DNA from 2 places in the Bacillus sp. N6 genome. Region 2 is predicted to be linked to the other one. Evidence: a T-box and tRNA genes for the amino acid it is inferred to sense, from the RefSeq annotation. Region 2 holds a T-box; the other holds one or more tRNA genes.
What was found. The T-box of region 2 lies ahead of thrS (threonine--tRNA ligase). A T-box ahead of a tRNA ligase gene usually reads a tRNA of that ligase, here a tRNA-Thr.
Positions count from the first base shown of each region.

Region 1 (7,547 bases), on a different replicon from region 2:
AAGGATTCCTTTTTTTGTATCAAAAATCTACAAAGAAAAAAGATAAGATCGGGAACACAATCTTATCTTTAGCACAAGGAGTAAACAAAAGTGATAACCATCATATTTTTATTATAATTTAATTTTTGTTAATTTTGAATATTAATACCATAATTAACAAGTATATTTATATTGAGAAATTTATTACAAAATTAGTTATAAATGTTTCAAAAACCGAAAGTAAACTTTTAGCCATTAGTTAACATTCAAATTATTGATTTTATTAGTTTTATCGCAATTTGTTCATTTTCTCCAAAACCACTAACAAAAATATACATTCAAAACACCATAAATAAAGAGATTGGGATACCGGTAAACAAAAAAAGAAAAAGCTAGATCCAGTCTATTTTTTTTACATAATCACTTATTATCGGAAATTACTTTTAAAAGTTTCTCCAATTTTTGTTCTCCATCTTAAAAAGTTCTCTATTTATAAGAATTGAATGGTTCTGGTGCAGACACTCCAAAACGCTTGTAAGTAACCTCCTAAACTTGGACATACTGATACTAGTATTCTAAAAAGGATGTGATGGGTATGGAAAAGCAAAATCTATTCAAGTGGAAACATTATCAACCGGATATTATTTTATTAACCGTGAGATGGTACCTACGGTACAACCTCAGTTTTCGTGATTTAGTCGAAATGATGGAAGAACGCGGGCTATCCCTTTCCCATACAACTATCATGCGATGGGTTCATCAATATGGTCCCGAATTAGATAAGCGAGTACGACGTCATCTGAAGTCAACCAATGATTCTTGGTGAGTCGATGAGACGCATGTGAAAGTCAAAGGTCAATGGATGTACATATATCGTGCTGTTGATTCAAAAGGAAATACAATTGATTTTCATTTAAGCAAAACAAGAAATCATAGGGCTGCAAAGCGTTTTTTCAAGAAATCTTTGCGGTCTTTTCATGCTTCAAAGCCCCGTGTGATTACAGTAGACAAAAACCCAGCCTATCCTATAGCAATTGAAGAGTTGAAGAAAGAGAAAAAGATGCCTGTAGGCATCCAAATAAGGCAGGTAAAATACCTGAATAACATTGTAGAGCAAGATCATCGTTTTATTAAAAAGAGAGTACGTTCAATGTTAGGATTGAAGTCTTTTCGTACAGCTACATCTATTCTTTCAGAAATAGAAGCGATGCATATCATTAAAAAAGGCCAACTTATGTTACGAGACAAGTCTGGCCAAAATGAAATGAAGTTTATTCATCAACTATTCGGAATGGCTGCATAAGAATAGATTCCATTAGGAATCTATATACCTCTTTCAAATAAATGCAATCTTTGCAACAGAATCGGTACATCCATTGACTCTTTACTTTTATATATGTTTCATCAACTCTCCAAGAGTCATTGGTTTGCTTGAGATGACGACGGATTCTTTTGTCTAATTCAGGACCATACTGATTAAGCACCTGTTTTAGAGTAATAGTATCAGTATGTCCAAGATTTAGAGATTACTTGAAATTATCTTGAAGTTTTTGCACCAGAACCTTATTTAGTACTGCATTATAATCTACAAATTATCAGGAAATCAAAACCCGATTTTTAAAAAGTGGTTTAGCCAATAGAATCAGAAGTTATTTCTACACCCTTAAATTGTTTTAATAATTTCATATCATTCTCAACATATTCTTTTATATCTGATGAAAGATTGATGATACCAGCAACTTCATAGGATATTGTTGTATTTTTAACTTCCTGATTTATATCAACGAGCCATTGTATATTTGCTTCGCTTTGTAGAGAAGGAATATTAATTTTCTTTACTATACCATCAGTTTTTGGGAATTTAATCCATCCAGCATACTTTCTTTGTTTGAAAGCAGAAATCTCAATGGGATCTCCAAATTGAATTTGATACATAATCTTATTAAAATCTAACCCAATTGCATCCCTAATTGAGGGAACAATCCCTCCTCCTGCTGGTCGAGCAGCTATTTCAATAAAAACTAATTCATTTTCTTTAGTCAAAAATAATTCTAAGTGCGTAACACAATCCGGGGTGTTTAGAGCATTTAGTACCTTAGAGTTAAATTCTAGAACCTTATTTCTAACTGGATCTTCTTCATCTAAGATTAAACTTCCAACATTTTTTCCGTGCATTATCATTAAGTTGGGATAGGTATATTTACTTACTTCGGAAATTAGAATTTCTCCATTAATAACAACAGAATCACAATGATAAAAATCACCTTCAATAAATTCTTCCAACTCATAGACATCTAAATCAATATCATTATATTCTATTATATCAATGAAATGTTGAATATCTTTTATGATGTAAGTATTTTTACTCCCTTCTCCCTCGATAGGTTTTAAAACTTGTGGAAATGATAAATCGCTGAATTTTGATGCTAAATACTTATTATCCTTTAGTTCATTTGATAGTTTTTGGAAAGAAGGAACTCTAATATTATTCTCTTTTAATATATTTTTCATTACAATTTTATTTCTAAATGGATTAATTTGAGTCGGTTTAGGCCCTTTTAAATTAAAATATTCCCTCAATTCAGCTGCTAGTAATAAATCACATTCTCTTGTACATACAATAAACACATTTTCTTTAGAACTAGCTAATTTAATTTCTTTTTCTATAATCGGCTTAATTTCCTTAAAGTTAAGGGTTTTTACGTGTACTAACTCATCAAAAATATTTTTATATTCATCTGGGAATAATGAATAATATCTGTCATTTAAAATAAATACAAAGCGTTTTTCTTTCGGATTATAAAACTCATGGAAATTCCCTTTAAAATAGTTTTTCTGATCTAAAATAATATATGTTTTCATATATCTATACTCCCTTTTTAATTATAAAAAGCATTTTTACTAGTTTAGTAAAAATGCTTTTTCAATAATTTCAATAAAGCCAGCGACAGGGATTGAACCTGTGACCTTCTGATTACGATTCAGTTGCTCTACCATCTGAGCTACACCGGCGTCTAGATAAATAATACAATATTTTAAATTAATTGTAAATACTTTTTCTGAACATTTTATTAAATTAGAATATTCGTTTGATTTAATTACAATAAATGGGTTATTATGTTTTATAGAAATAATAAATATAAAAAAGGAGTAGGTACTTTTGAATAATAATTCACAGTCAACAGAATACGAAATACCAAAAGATTATGATCCATTGTTATTTAAGATTCGCCATAGCGCTGCACACATTCTTGCTCAGGCTGTAAAAGAAAGATTTGATTTTAATGATCAAATAATGTTTGCTATAGGCCCTCCTATTGAAGAAGGATTTTATTATGATTTTCTATTACCACGTTCTATAAATGAAGAAGATCTTGGGTGGATCGAATCTAGAATGAAAGAAATCATAAAAGAAAATCATATGTTCCAAAAGAAAAATATTACAGTTTCAGAAGCAAAGAAGAAGTTTGAAAATCAAAAATATAAATTAGAAATCATTAATGATTTAATCACTAAAGGTCATGAGGAGGTAACAATTTATCAGCAAGATCATTTTTATGATTTATGTCGAGGACCTCATGTAGAATCGACAGGAAAAATTGATAGTAGTGCAATAAAAATTTTAAAAACATCAGGTGCGTATTGGAAAGGTGATAATAAAAATGCAATGCTCACTCGTATTTATGGAACAGCATGGCTTAACAAAAAAGATTTAAAAAAATACATTTGGAAAGTGGAAGAAGCCTCCAAAAGAGACCATCGGAAAATAGGAAAGGAATTGGAGCTTTTCCATATTGATCCTACAGCTCCAGGTATGCCATATTGGTTACCAAATGGGTTAAAAGTATTAAACGAATTGATAAATTTTTGGAGAGAAGAACATGAACAAAATGGTTATCAAGAGATATCAACTCCATTAGTTAATGAAAAGAGTCTCTGGGAAACCTCTGGACACTGGGATCATTATAGAGAGAATATGTTTACAATTCCTGTTGACGAACACAGTACGTATGGATTAAAACCTATGAATTGTCCAAATGCAATGTTAGTGTATAACTTGAAAATTCGAAGTTATAAGGATTTGCCTTTAAGGCTCTCTGATGTAGATGTATTACACCGGAAAGAATCTTCAGGTTCTCTACATGGCTTATTAAGAACTCAAAAATTTCAACAAGACGATGCTCATATTTTCTTGACAGCAGATCAGATTGGTATAGAATTCAAAAACATTTTAGCAATTGCTAAAAAATTCTATGAAATATTTAACCTAAAATATACTTTCAGGTTAGGGACACGCCCTGTAGATTATATAGGTGATTTAGAAAGTTGGAATACAGCGGAAAATACATTAAAAGAACTCCTAAACGAAATGGTGGGACAAGAAAATTATTATATTGAAGAAGGTGATGGAGCTTTTTATGGTCCTAAAGTAGATATTATTATGGAAGATGCGATAGGAAGAAAATGGCAAATGGGGACTATTCAATTAGATTTCCAATTACCAAGAAGGTTTAATTGTACTTATGTAGATTCAAATGGAAATAAACAGCATCCTATAGTAATTCATAGGGTTATTTATGGATCGCTAGAACGTTTTATGGGAGTACTTATAGAACATACAATGGGGAAGTTTCCTTTATGGTTGTCTCCACTTCATGTTAAAGTAATCCCAGTCACAGAGACATTTGATAAATACGCTCAACTTATTGTTGATAAATTAAAGATAAATAACATAAAAACAGAATTATCAGACTCATATGACGGTCGTTTGAATGCGAGGATTAGAGAGGCACAGTTAATGAAAACCCCTTATATGCTTATTATCGGTGAAAAAGAGCTAGCTAATTCAACTGTCAGTGTGAGAAGAAGAGATGGAGAAAACATTGGTGAACTTAATATCGAAACATTTATTGACAGAGTAAAAAAAGAAATCAATACTAAGTTGAATTTTTAATACTAAGATTTAAGGGAGGTTTGCTAAAACTGATGGAGGAATTGCTAAACAGGGATCAAGTTGTAACAAATATAACATCAAAACATATCGTTCTACTTCCTAGTAGCGGGGAAGAAATTGTTATAAATAAAGATAATTTAAACAATATTAAGGATTATAAAAAAGTATATAAGCTTGTAAAGCATAAACTAACCAAAGCGGCTAATTCAGAGAAAGATAACGTTAATAATCACATACAAAAGTTTGGATGGATAGGATACGAACCAGCGTCAGATAGTGGCCATTTACGATATTATCCTAAAGGATCTTTAATATTTAGTCTTATTAAAGATTGGCAGGAAGAATTACTGCTTAATACTTTAAAGGCTGCAGAAATAAAAACCCCAATTATGTATGATTGGTCTAAAAATGATATTAAAAGTCAAGCAGGAACATTTTACGAAAGATTGTATTATGTTAGTACACATAATAAAGATAAGGATTATGTTTTAAGATTTGGGGGTGACCTTGGTTTATTTAGTATGTTAAAAGATATGAAAATTTCATATAAAAATTTACCCCTTAGATTTTATGAATTTACAAACAGTTTCAGAAATGAAAGAAGAGGAGAATTAAATGGCATAAAAAGAGCTAGGTCATTTTCTTTTTTCGATATTCATAGCATATGTGAAAACTTATATAGTGGATGGAAAGAATATAGTTCCTTTTTTAAATTTCAAGCTGATTACTCCAAACAACTCGGAATAGAATTTGCAATTGAATTTACTGTTGAAGAAAAATTTTATAAAGAATATAAAAAAGAAATTCAAGAGTTAGCAATCTATATAGATTCACCAATATTAATTGAAATAATTTCTTCTAAAAAACATTATTGGGCAATTAAACATGTTTTTTACGATGATAATAATTATAAATTTTTCAACTCACAATTAGATTTCGACAACTCTGATATATACGGTATATCGCACACTTCAAAAGAAGGGCAAAAACACGGATGTACAATTTGTCATCATTCTTTAGCTTCAATAGAAAGATGGATTTGTATTTTTTTAGAAAGAGCAATTAAAATGGAAAAGCCTGTTATGCCCATATGGCTTGCACCAACTCAAGTTCGTTTAATTCCATTAAATAATCAAATGACTCAAAAAACAGATGAAATCTTCGAAATATTAAATGCAAGTAATATTAGAGTAGATATCGACGATAGGTTTCGGAAAAGTATAGGATCGCGGATTAAAATGGCTAGTGAAGAATGGATCCCCTATACTTTAGTTGTGGGAGAAAAAGAATTAGAAACAGAAAATTATTTTTTCAAATGCAGGCATACAGATGATAAATATATGTCTATTGAACAATTAATAAATGATGTACGAAAATATACTGAAAAGAAACCTTTTAGACCTATATTTAATAAATTCCTTTCAGAATCGCCTACAATATAAAGAATAACTTTCTGTATTTTTTGTGAAAAGGTGGGGGGATATGATTTATTTCATTTCTACATTACTCTTTTTTCTTTTTTATTCAGTATATAAACATTTAATACTGCCATTGTTTTTTTTGAAGAAGATATCTCTTAAAAAAAATTTCATTGGAAATTTTAAGATAATAGATGTAAGAGACTCTATTACTTCATATAATGAACCATTTATAGGAGCAGAAAATATTCCTCTTTCTATTTTAAATAGAGAGATTAAAAAGCTATCTTTAAAAAATGAGATATTAATTGTAGTAAAAAATAAAAGACAAGCGCGATTAGCAACAAAAATATTTTTAAAAAAAGAGCGGAAAAATTATAACTTTTTAATTGTATAGTTTTAACAAAAATGTTTACATATTACTGCTTTTCGAATATAATATATTTTGTATTCGAAATTTACTGAATAATTTAATATTAGGATGGGGGAATTTTTGTGTTAGAACAAACAACGATTAAAGTAGGTACTGGAGAAATTCATGTTGAAAAATTACACCAAGGAGATATCTTTGATGTCACAGAAGGTATGTATCCTAGTAAATTAATTGGTTACACTGGAGAGGGAGTTTTAAAAGTAGGTGCTAAGACTTCAACTACATATGGATATGTTCAAAGTGGAACCGTCAAAATTAAAGGTCAAAAAGAATGGGAATTAGAAACAGGTTACTACTTTAGCTTTAACGAAGAAATTGAAGTCAGTGGAAATGGATCTGCTGTATTCTATGAAAGATATGGTTTTAATGGACCGTTTAATATCGGAGGCCCTGTAGAAAAAAGAGGCCGTTTAGCTTACATTGATGGATGTAGTGATTCTTTATTAGTATATCCTCCACGTTTAGGGGATCCTTGCTTAAATTTATTGGTATTCCCAAAAAATATTCATCAAACAATGCACATCCACCCATCAGTTCGCTTAGGATTAGTTATCGAAGGGAAAGGTGTATGTATTACTCCGGAAGAAACGATTGATTTAGTAGAAGGATCTGTATTCTGTCTAGATGAAATGAAGCAGCATTGTTTCCATACAGATGAAAACAACCATATGAAAATTGTGGCATATCATCCTGACAGTGATTGGGGTCCATCAGATGAAAATCACCCAATGCTAAATAGAACGTTTATCCAAAAATAAATTTG
Region 1 covers NZ_JBRAZW010000002.1:50,419-57,965, reverse strand. Annotated here, with positions in the region: partial or broken gene ACUXVC_RS27920 (IS6 family transposase) at 575-1,282, shown strand; partial or broken gene ACUXVC_RS27915 (IS6 family transposase) at 1,329-1,502, opposite strand; gene ACUXVC_RS27910 (ATP-grasp domain-containing protein) at 1,609-2,841, opposite strand; tRNA gene ACUXVC_RS27905 (tRNA-Thr) at 2,919-2,991, opposite strand; gene thrS (threonine--tRNA ligase) at 3,140-4,933, shown strand; gene ACUXVC_RS27895 (His/Gly/Thr/Pro-type tRNA ligase C-terminal domain-containing protein) at 4,966-6,375, shown strand; gene ACUXVC_RS27890 (rhodanese-like domain-containing protein) at 6,416-6,748, shown strand; gene ACUXVC_RS27885 (hypothetical protein) at 6,847-7,542, shown strand.
Region 1: it encodes a tRNA-Thr, which carries the amino acid that the T-box ahead of thrS (threonine--tRNA ligase) is inferred to sense. The anticodon was not compared.

Region 2 (7,547 bases):
CTGATATGCATTTGAAAGACGCTGTAATAGAGGGAGCATTCGTAAGAGTTGCTATATGTGATGTAAAGTTGGAAAAGGAAAAGCATTTTTTACATAAGCAAGAAACAATTTGGAATAAAGGAATGGAAAAAGCAAAAGGAATGCTAGGTGGAGTAGTTGGGAAGTCTTTGAAAAATGAAAATCGTTACATAGTGTTAACGTATTGGAAAGATGAAATAGCGCACCAACATTATGTGGAAGAGATTTTCCCAGATTTATATAAATTAGCTAATATTCATGAAGATATAGAAAAGATACAAGGGAAACAAGCTGTATGTAAGGAAGAATGGCTTGTATATTAAACGATGAAAAAGTGCATAAATGAATGTATAATAAAGATATTTTCTTATAAACAAGTAATTAATAGAAGACGTTATATACCCTTTCATGTTAATATATTTAAGTTATAATAGGAGGCTTACCCTTTTGTATTGTACGGTAGAAGCAGTGTGAGCTTGAAATTTTTTTTAGAAAAGGATGTGCCTAATTTGCGTATCAATAAATTTATTAGTGAAGCTGGAAAAGCGTCTCGACGTGGAGCGGATAAACTAATTAATGAGAGAAGAGTAATTATTAACGGTAAGGTTGCAAAAATTGGTGACCAAGTGAACCCAGGTGATGATGTACGAGTAAATGGAGAGCAGCTTCGAATTGCTCGAGATCACGTATATATCGCTTTAAATAAACCAGTAGGTATTACATGTACGAGTGAAAAAGCTGTAAAAGGTAATATTATCGATTTAGTGAACCATCCTTTACGAATTAGTCACATTGGACGTCTTGATAAAGACTCAGACGGTTTAATTTTATTAACGAATGATGGTGATATTGTTAATGAAATTTTACGTGCTGAAAACAAACATGAGAAAGAATATATCGTTTCAGTAGATAAGCCAATTACACCTGATTTCTTAGAGAAAATGGCAGCGGGTGTTAAAATTTTAGGAACAAAAACGCTTCCTTGTGAGGTTACACAGTTATCAAAATATGAGTTCCAAATTATTTTAACACAAGGGCTAAATCGTCAAATTCGCCGTATGTGTGAAGCTTTAGGTTATCAAGTATACACGTTAAAACGTACGAGAATTATGAATATCGAATTGAATAATTTACCAGTTGGGCAGTGGAGAGATTTAACGAAGAAAGAGAAAAGACGTCTATTTGCAGACTTAAATTACGAACCACAAGATTGGTAAAATTGTGAAGTGAAACCAAAAAAATTTGGTTTCACTTTTTTAATTAAATAAATAAATTTTTTAAACACTTGCAAAAATAAAATGAATAAGATATATTAAATAACAATAAATGGATGTTTTACAAAAAGCAAAGAAAAGGACACGAGTTATTTTACCCGGTTATACAGAGAAGGAAGGAAAGCTGAGAACTTCCTAACGCAGAAAAATAACTTACCACCTTAGAGCTGCCCTAGGGAAATTAAGTATCTAGTGCCGTGTATGCGACGTTATCGCAAAAGAAGCCATTATGTTTTTTGTGATGGGAATCTGGGTGGAACCACGGATATAAGCATATTCGTCCCTATATTTAGGGATGAATATGCTTTTTTGCATTCAATTTCATAATAAGCGAAGAAAAGGACACGAGTTATTTTACCCGGTTATACAGAGAAGGAAGGAAAGCTGAGAACTTCCTAACGCAGAAAAATAACTTACCACCTTAGAGCTGCACTAGGGAAATTAAGTATCTAGTGCCGTATAAACGACGTTACCGTAAAAGAAGCCATTGCATTTTGTGATGGGAATCTGGGTGGAACCACGGGTATAAGCACGCTCGTCCCTATTTTAGGGATGAGTGTGCTTTTTATTATGAAATGGAGAGATGAAAAATGAAAGAACAAATGATTGAAATTAAATTTCCAGATGGTAGCGTGAAAGAATTTGGAAAAGGAATTACTTTAGAAGAAATTGCGGGATCTATTAGTAGTAGTTTGAAAAAGAAAGCAGTCGGGGGGAAAGTGAATGATGGATTATATGATTTACGCCGAAATATTGAAGAAAATGCGGAAGTAGAAATCATTACTATAGATTCAAATGAAGGTGTAGAAATTGCAAGACACTCCGCGGCACATATTTTAGCGCAAGCTGTAAAAAGAATGTATGGTGATATAAATCTTGGGGTAGGGCCTGTTATTGAAAATGGATTTTATTATGATATGGATCTTCCAAGTAGTGTAAACATAGAAGATTTACGAAAAATCGAAAAAGAAATGAAAAAGATTATAAATGAAAATATAAAGATAGAACGAGTTGAGGTTTCTCGTGAAGAAGCAGCAAAACTGTTTCAAGAAATGAACGATTGCTTGAAATTAGAACTTTTAGAAGCAATTCCTAGTGGGGAAAGTGTAACACTATATAAACAAGGTGAATTTGTAGATTTATGTAGAGGGCCACATTTACCATCAACAGGTTATTTGAAAGCATTTCAATTAACTCACGTTTCCGGTGCATATTGGCGAGGTGATAGTAATAACCAAGTGCTTCAGCGCATATATGGTGTTGCATTCTCTTCTCAAAAAGAATTAGAAGAGTATTTACATTTCGTTGAAGAAGCAGCAAAAAGAAATCATCGTAAGTTAGGCAATGAGCTTGAGTTATTTATGTTTTCTGAAGAGGCTCCGGGAATGCCGTTTTATTTACCGAAAGGACAAATGATTCGTAACGAATTGGAAGCATTTTTAAGAGAAATTCAAAAAGAGTACAATTATCAAGAAGTACGCACTCCGTTCATGATGAACCAAGAAGTATGGGAGAAATCAGGGCACTGGGGACATTATAAAGATAATATGTATTTCTCTGAAGTAGATAATAAAAGTTTTGCATTAAAACCGATGAACTGTCCAGGGCACATGCTTATGTTTAAAAATAAATTGCATTCTTATCGTGAATTACCGATTCGTATGTGTGAATTTGGTCAAGTACATCGCCATGAGTTTAGTGGTGCGTTAAACGGATTATTAAGAGTACGTACTTTCTGCCAAGATGATGCACATTTATTTGTAACTCCAAAACAAATTGAAAATGAAATTAAATCAGTAATGGCGCAGATTGATTACGTATATAAAACTTTTGGATTCGAATATGAAGTAGAACTTTCTACTCGTCCAGAAGATTCAATGGGTGATGATAAATTATGGGAGCAAGCAGAAGCAGCATTAGAAAATGTATTACAATCGCTAAATTATAAATATAGACTAAATGAAGGTGACGGTGCATTTTACGGGCCGAAAATTGATTTTCATATTAAAGATGCTTTAAATAGAAGTCACCAGTGCGGAACAATCCAGCTTGATTTCCAAATGCCAGAGAAATTTGATTTAAATTATATAGATGAAAATAATGAAAAGAAAAGACCAGTTGTTATTCACAGGGCAGTTTTAGGGTCATTAGATCGCTTTTTAGCAATATTAATTGAGCACTTTGGAGGGGCGTTCCCGGCATGGGTGGCACCAGTTCAAGTGAAAGTAATTCCAGTTTCAAATGCAGTACATGAACAATATGCCAATGAGATTGCACTTAAATTAGCACAAGCTGGAGTTCGTGTTGAACGAGATGCACGAGATGAAAAATTAGGATATAAAATAAGAGAAGCACAAATACAAAAAGTACCGTATGTTCTTGTTATTGGGGATAAGGAAATGGAAAACGGAGCTGTAAATGTACGTAAATATGGAGAAGAGAAGTCAGAAGTTGTTGCGCTAGATTTATTTGTGGCAAGTATTGAAGAAGAAATAAAGAATAGAAAATATTGATTGTAAAGAAAACACACTATTAGAAATTAGTGTGTTTTCTTTTTTATCTTACAAAAATGTAAGGTAAATGTAAGCGAAATCGAGGGAACGAGTTGTAGAAAAATGAGAATATGAAGTAGGAAATAGGTTCATGTTAAGGGGGTAACTCTTATTGGGTGAATAATTAAAAAATTCTTAAGAATTTACATGACAAAATAATAAGAAATATGTGAGAAATTGATTTTATACAAAAGGGATGGAGTGAAAGAGATGTCAACAAATGTAGTTACTGTAGAAAGTGTAGAAAAAACGTATGGGAAAAGAAATGAGAATCAGTCAAAAGCATTAAGGGGTGTATCGTTAAGTATTAAAGAAGGAGAATTTGTCGGGATCATGGGACCTTCTGGTTCTGGAAAAACGACTTTACTTAATGTGATAAGTACACTTGACCAAGCGACAGGTGGTAGTGTGACGATAGCTGGTACAAATATTACTTCTATGAAGGGCAATGCGTTATCTGATTTTCGCTCTCAAAAATTAGGTTTTATCTTTCAAGATTTTAACTTACTAGAAAATTTATCAATTTATGAAAATATCGCTTTACCACTTTCTTTGCAAGGCGTACCGTCAAGTGAGATTACTGGAAAGGTAAATGACGTTGCGAAGAAATTAGGCATCACTGAAATTTTAACAAAATATCCGACGGCTGTTTCTGGAGGACAAAAGCAAAGAACAGCGGCGGCAAGAGCTTTAGTACATAATCCAGCAATTGTATTAGCAGATGAACCGACAGGCGCGCTTGATAGTAAAAATGCAAAAAGTTTATTAGAAGCGATGCAAGATTTACATGAAAATCATAATGTAAGTATTTTAATGGTTACACACGATGCATTTAGTGCAAGTTATTGTGAGCGTATTTTATTTATTCAAGATGGTCTTCTTTATAAAGAATTAAATCGTCAAGGCACTCGAGAGAATTTCTATCAAGACATTTTAGGTGTGCTCGCTCATATGGGCTCAGCTGCTGAGTCTAAGTAGGGGGCGAAACTATGTTATTTAAATTATCACGTCATAGTATGAAAAAGATGTTAAAAGATTATATGGTTTTACTTATTGGCCTCGTTATTAGTATTAGTATTTTCTACATGTTCCAAACAATGGCGATGAATAGTGAATTTACGAAAGATAATAGCCTAATTAGTAGTATTAGACTCGTCTTTTGGGTAGGTGCAATACTATTATCTTTCATTACTGTATTTTATATTATATATGCCAACTCTTTCTTACTCACGTTAAGAAGAAAAGAACTCGGTATGTACATGATGCTTGGTGCAAAAAAGAAAAAAGTAGCACAGTTATTATTTATTGAAACATTCGGTATGGGTATTGTCAGTATTATTATCGGTATTTTAGTAGGGATGTTACTTGCAAGTGTAGCAGGAAACTTTTTAATGAATGGAATGGAAATTTCAGCAAAAGGTAGTTATGCATCTGTATACACACCAGCAATTTTAGTTACAGCTATTTTCTTTTTAATACTATTTTTCATTACTGGCTTAATGAACAGTGTCCGATTGTTACGTAAAACTGAACTAGAGTTAATTCGTGAAGATGAAACACTAGATGAAGTGAAGAAAAGTAAAACTCGTATTATTATAATGACAGTACTCGGTATATTGCTAGTAAGTACAGGATACTACTTTATGGTAAATATAAAAATGTTTGCTGAAGTCGGTTTTATAATAGCGACAATCGTTACAACACTTGGAACATATTTTATTTTTAGTTCATTGCTCCCATTTTTTGTGATGAAAATTAAAGGGAATAAAAAACGAAATGAAACAGGCTTAAATAGTTTTACATATGCACAGCTACGCTTTCGCGTAAATAGTTTATCAAGAGTATTAGGTACTGTAGCGATGTTAATTGCATTAGGCGCAGGTGCGATGACGGCAGGTATGGCGTTCCAAAAAAATGTAGGTATTATGACAGACTTTTCTCGTGTATATGATGTTGTAATTCATGATCCGAATGATCAAGACAAAGCTGCCTTAAAAGAAATGGAAATTGTTGAAGAAAGCAAGTACAAATATAAAGTAGATGGAGAAGCGGTTTATTATTTACGTAACGACTTAACTGCGAAACCACCACTTGTTTCAGACCATTTTGATACAAAAACGTTAAAAGAGCCTGTTCGTAAACGTGTGACTGAACCTTTAACTGAACCTGTATATTCAGCTTTAGAGGCTCCTGAATTAGCAAAATTCCCTCGTATGCCAAAGGATTGGGAAGACGCAGTTGTAAGAGAGATACAAATTACGCATAATCAATTTAGCGGAAAACCAGTAAGAATTGCAGACGAAGAGCATTATAAAGGAATTCAAGGAACAGAACACACTGTAACATTAGCAAAAGTAGATGATATGAAAAAATATAAACCGTTATTGATCGAAATAGACAAGAGACAAAAAGCACAAATTGAAAAAGCAACAGGTGAAAAGGTAGACTTATTTACGAAAATGACAATTTATCAGTTTATGAACAGCTTTATGAGCGGAACAATGTTTATGGGATTTTTCCTCGGAATTGCCTTTTTAGCAATGATGGCAAGTTCCCTTATGTTCAAAATATTAACAGGTGCTTCTCGTGACGTACGACGTTATGAAATGTTACGAAAAATCGGCGTAAGACGTAGTATGTTAACGAAAAGTATATATAAAGAAATTTCATATTTATTTATCTTCCCAGCAATTATTGGAATTTCCCACGTTTTAGTTGGGCTTAACTTATTCAGCTTTATATTAGTTGACCCGTTTGTAAAAGTATGGGTGCCAATAGGAATTTTCTTAGTCATTTATTTCATTTATTACTGGATAACTGTTCAACTTTATAAAGGTATGGTAATGCCGAAAGAAGAGGTAGCTAAATAGTTTATGAAAAGAGTCCTTGTGTTGAGAATAAGGGCTCTTTTTTTATGTTTTTTATAAAGAAGGAAAAGATTGGATAATGGTCGAAAAATATAATGTAACTTCCAAGAAATGACTAAAATAATACTGTTTTGTCGAGAGAAAGGATACGAAGTATGAAAGAAATGCTACAGTTATTTCGCAACAAAGTGTATGCACGTTTTTTTCTAGCAAATATTTTAGAGCGACTCGGTTCTATGATTGCTGGAATTTCTTTAATGTTTTATTTGCTAGATCAATACGGAAAACAACCAGTTTACGCAACGATGACACAAATTATGATTGCATTACCTGCATTAATCTTTTTTCTATTGGTAGGGACAGTAGTGGATCGATTTGATAGACAACGTATATGTACAGTAAGTAACATATGTTGTTCGCTCTGTAATATTGGAATCCTAATTTCGCTTTATTACGGGATGATTATACTTGTCTTTATATTTTTATTTTTGGAAAATGCGTGTATACAATTTTTCTCTCCAGCAGAACAATCGATGATACAGGGAGTAGTTGAATCAGACCAATACGGTGCAGCAGCGGGTATTAATCAAATGGTAAATAGTTTGTATGCTTTGTTTGGTGTAGGAATTGCAACGATGGTGTACTGGACTTTTGGGATTTACGGGAGCATTTTAGTAAATACGCTCACTTTTATTATGAGTGGTATTTTGATTCAAACAATCTCCATTCCAGAAAAAGTTCGTTTACCAAATGGTAGAACAAAATGGAAAGAAGTTAATTTGAAGATGTTAATAACAGAGTTTAAAGAAGGGATTAGGTATATATACCAAAATGAA
Region 2 covers NZ_CM127843.1:2,236,728-2,244,274, forward strand. Annotated here, with positions in the region: gene ACUXVC_RS11460 (YdbC family protein) at 1-341, shown strand, start outside; gene rluF (23S rRNA pseudouridine(2604) synthase RluF) at 528-1,235, shown strand; T-box leader at 1,357-1,580, shown strand; T-box leader at 1,617-1,838, shown strand; gene thrS (threonine--tRNA ligase) at 1,883-3,805, shown strand; gene ACUXVC_RS11475 (ABC transporter ATP-binding protein) at 4,055-4,822, shown strand; gene ACUXVC_RS11480 (FtsX-like permease family protein) at 4,834-6,714, shown strand; gene ACUXVC_RS11485 (MFS transporter) at 6,858-7,547, shown strand, end outside.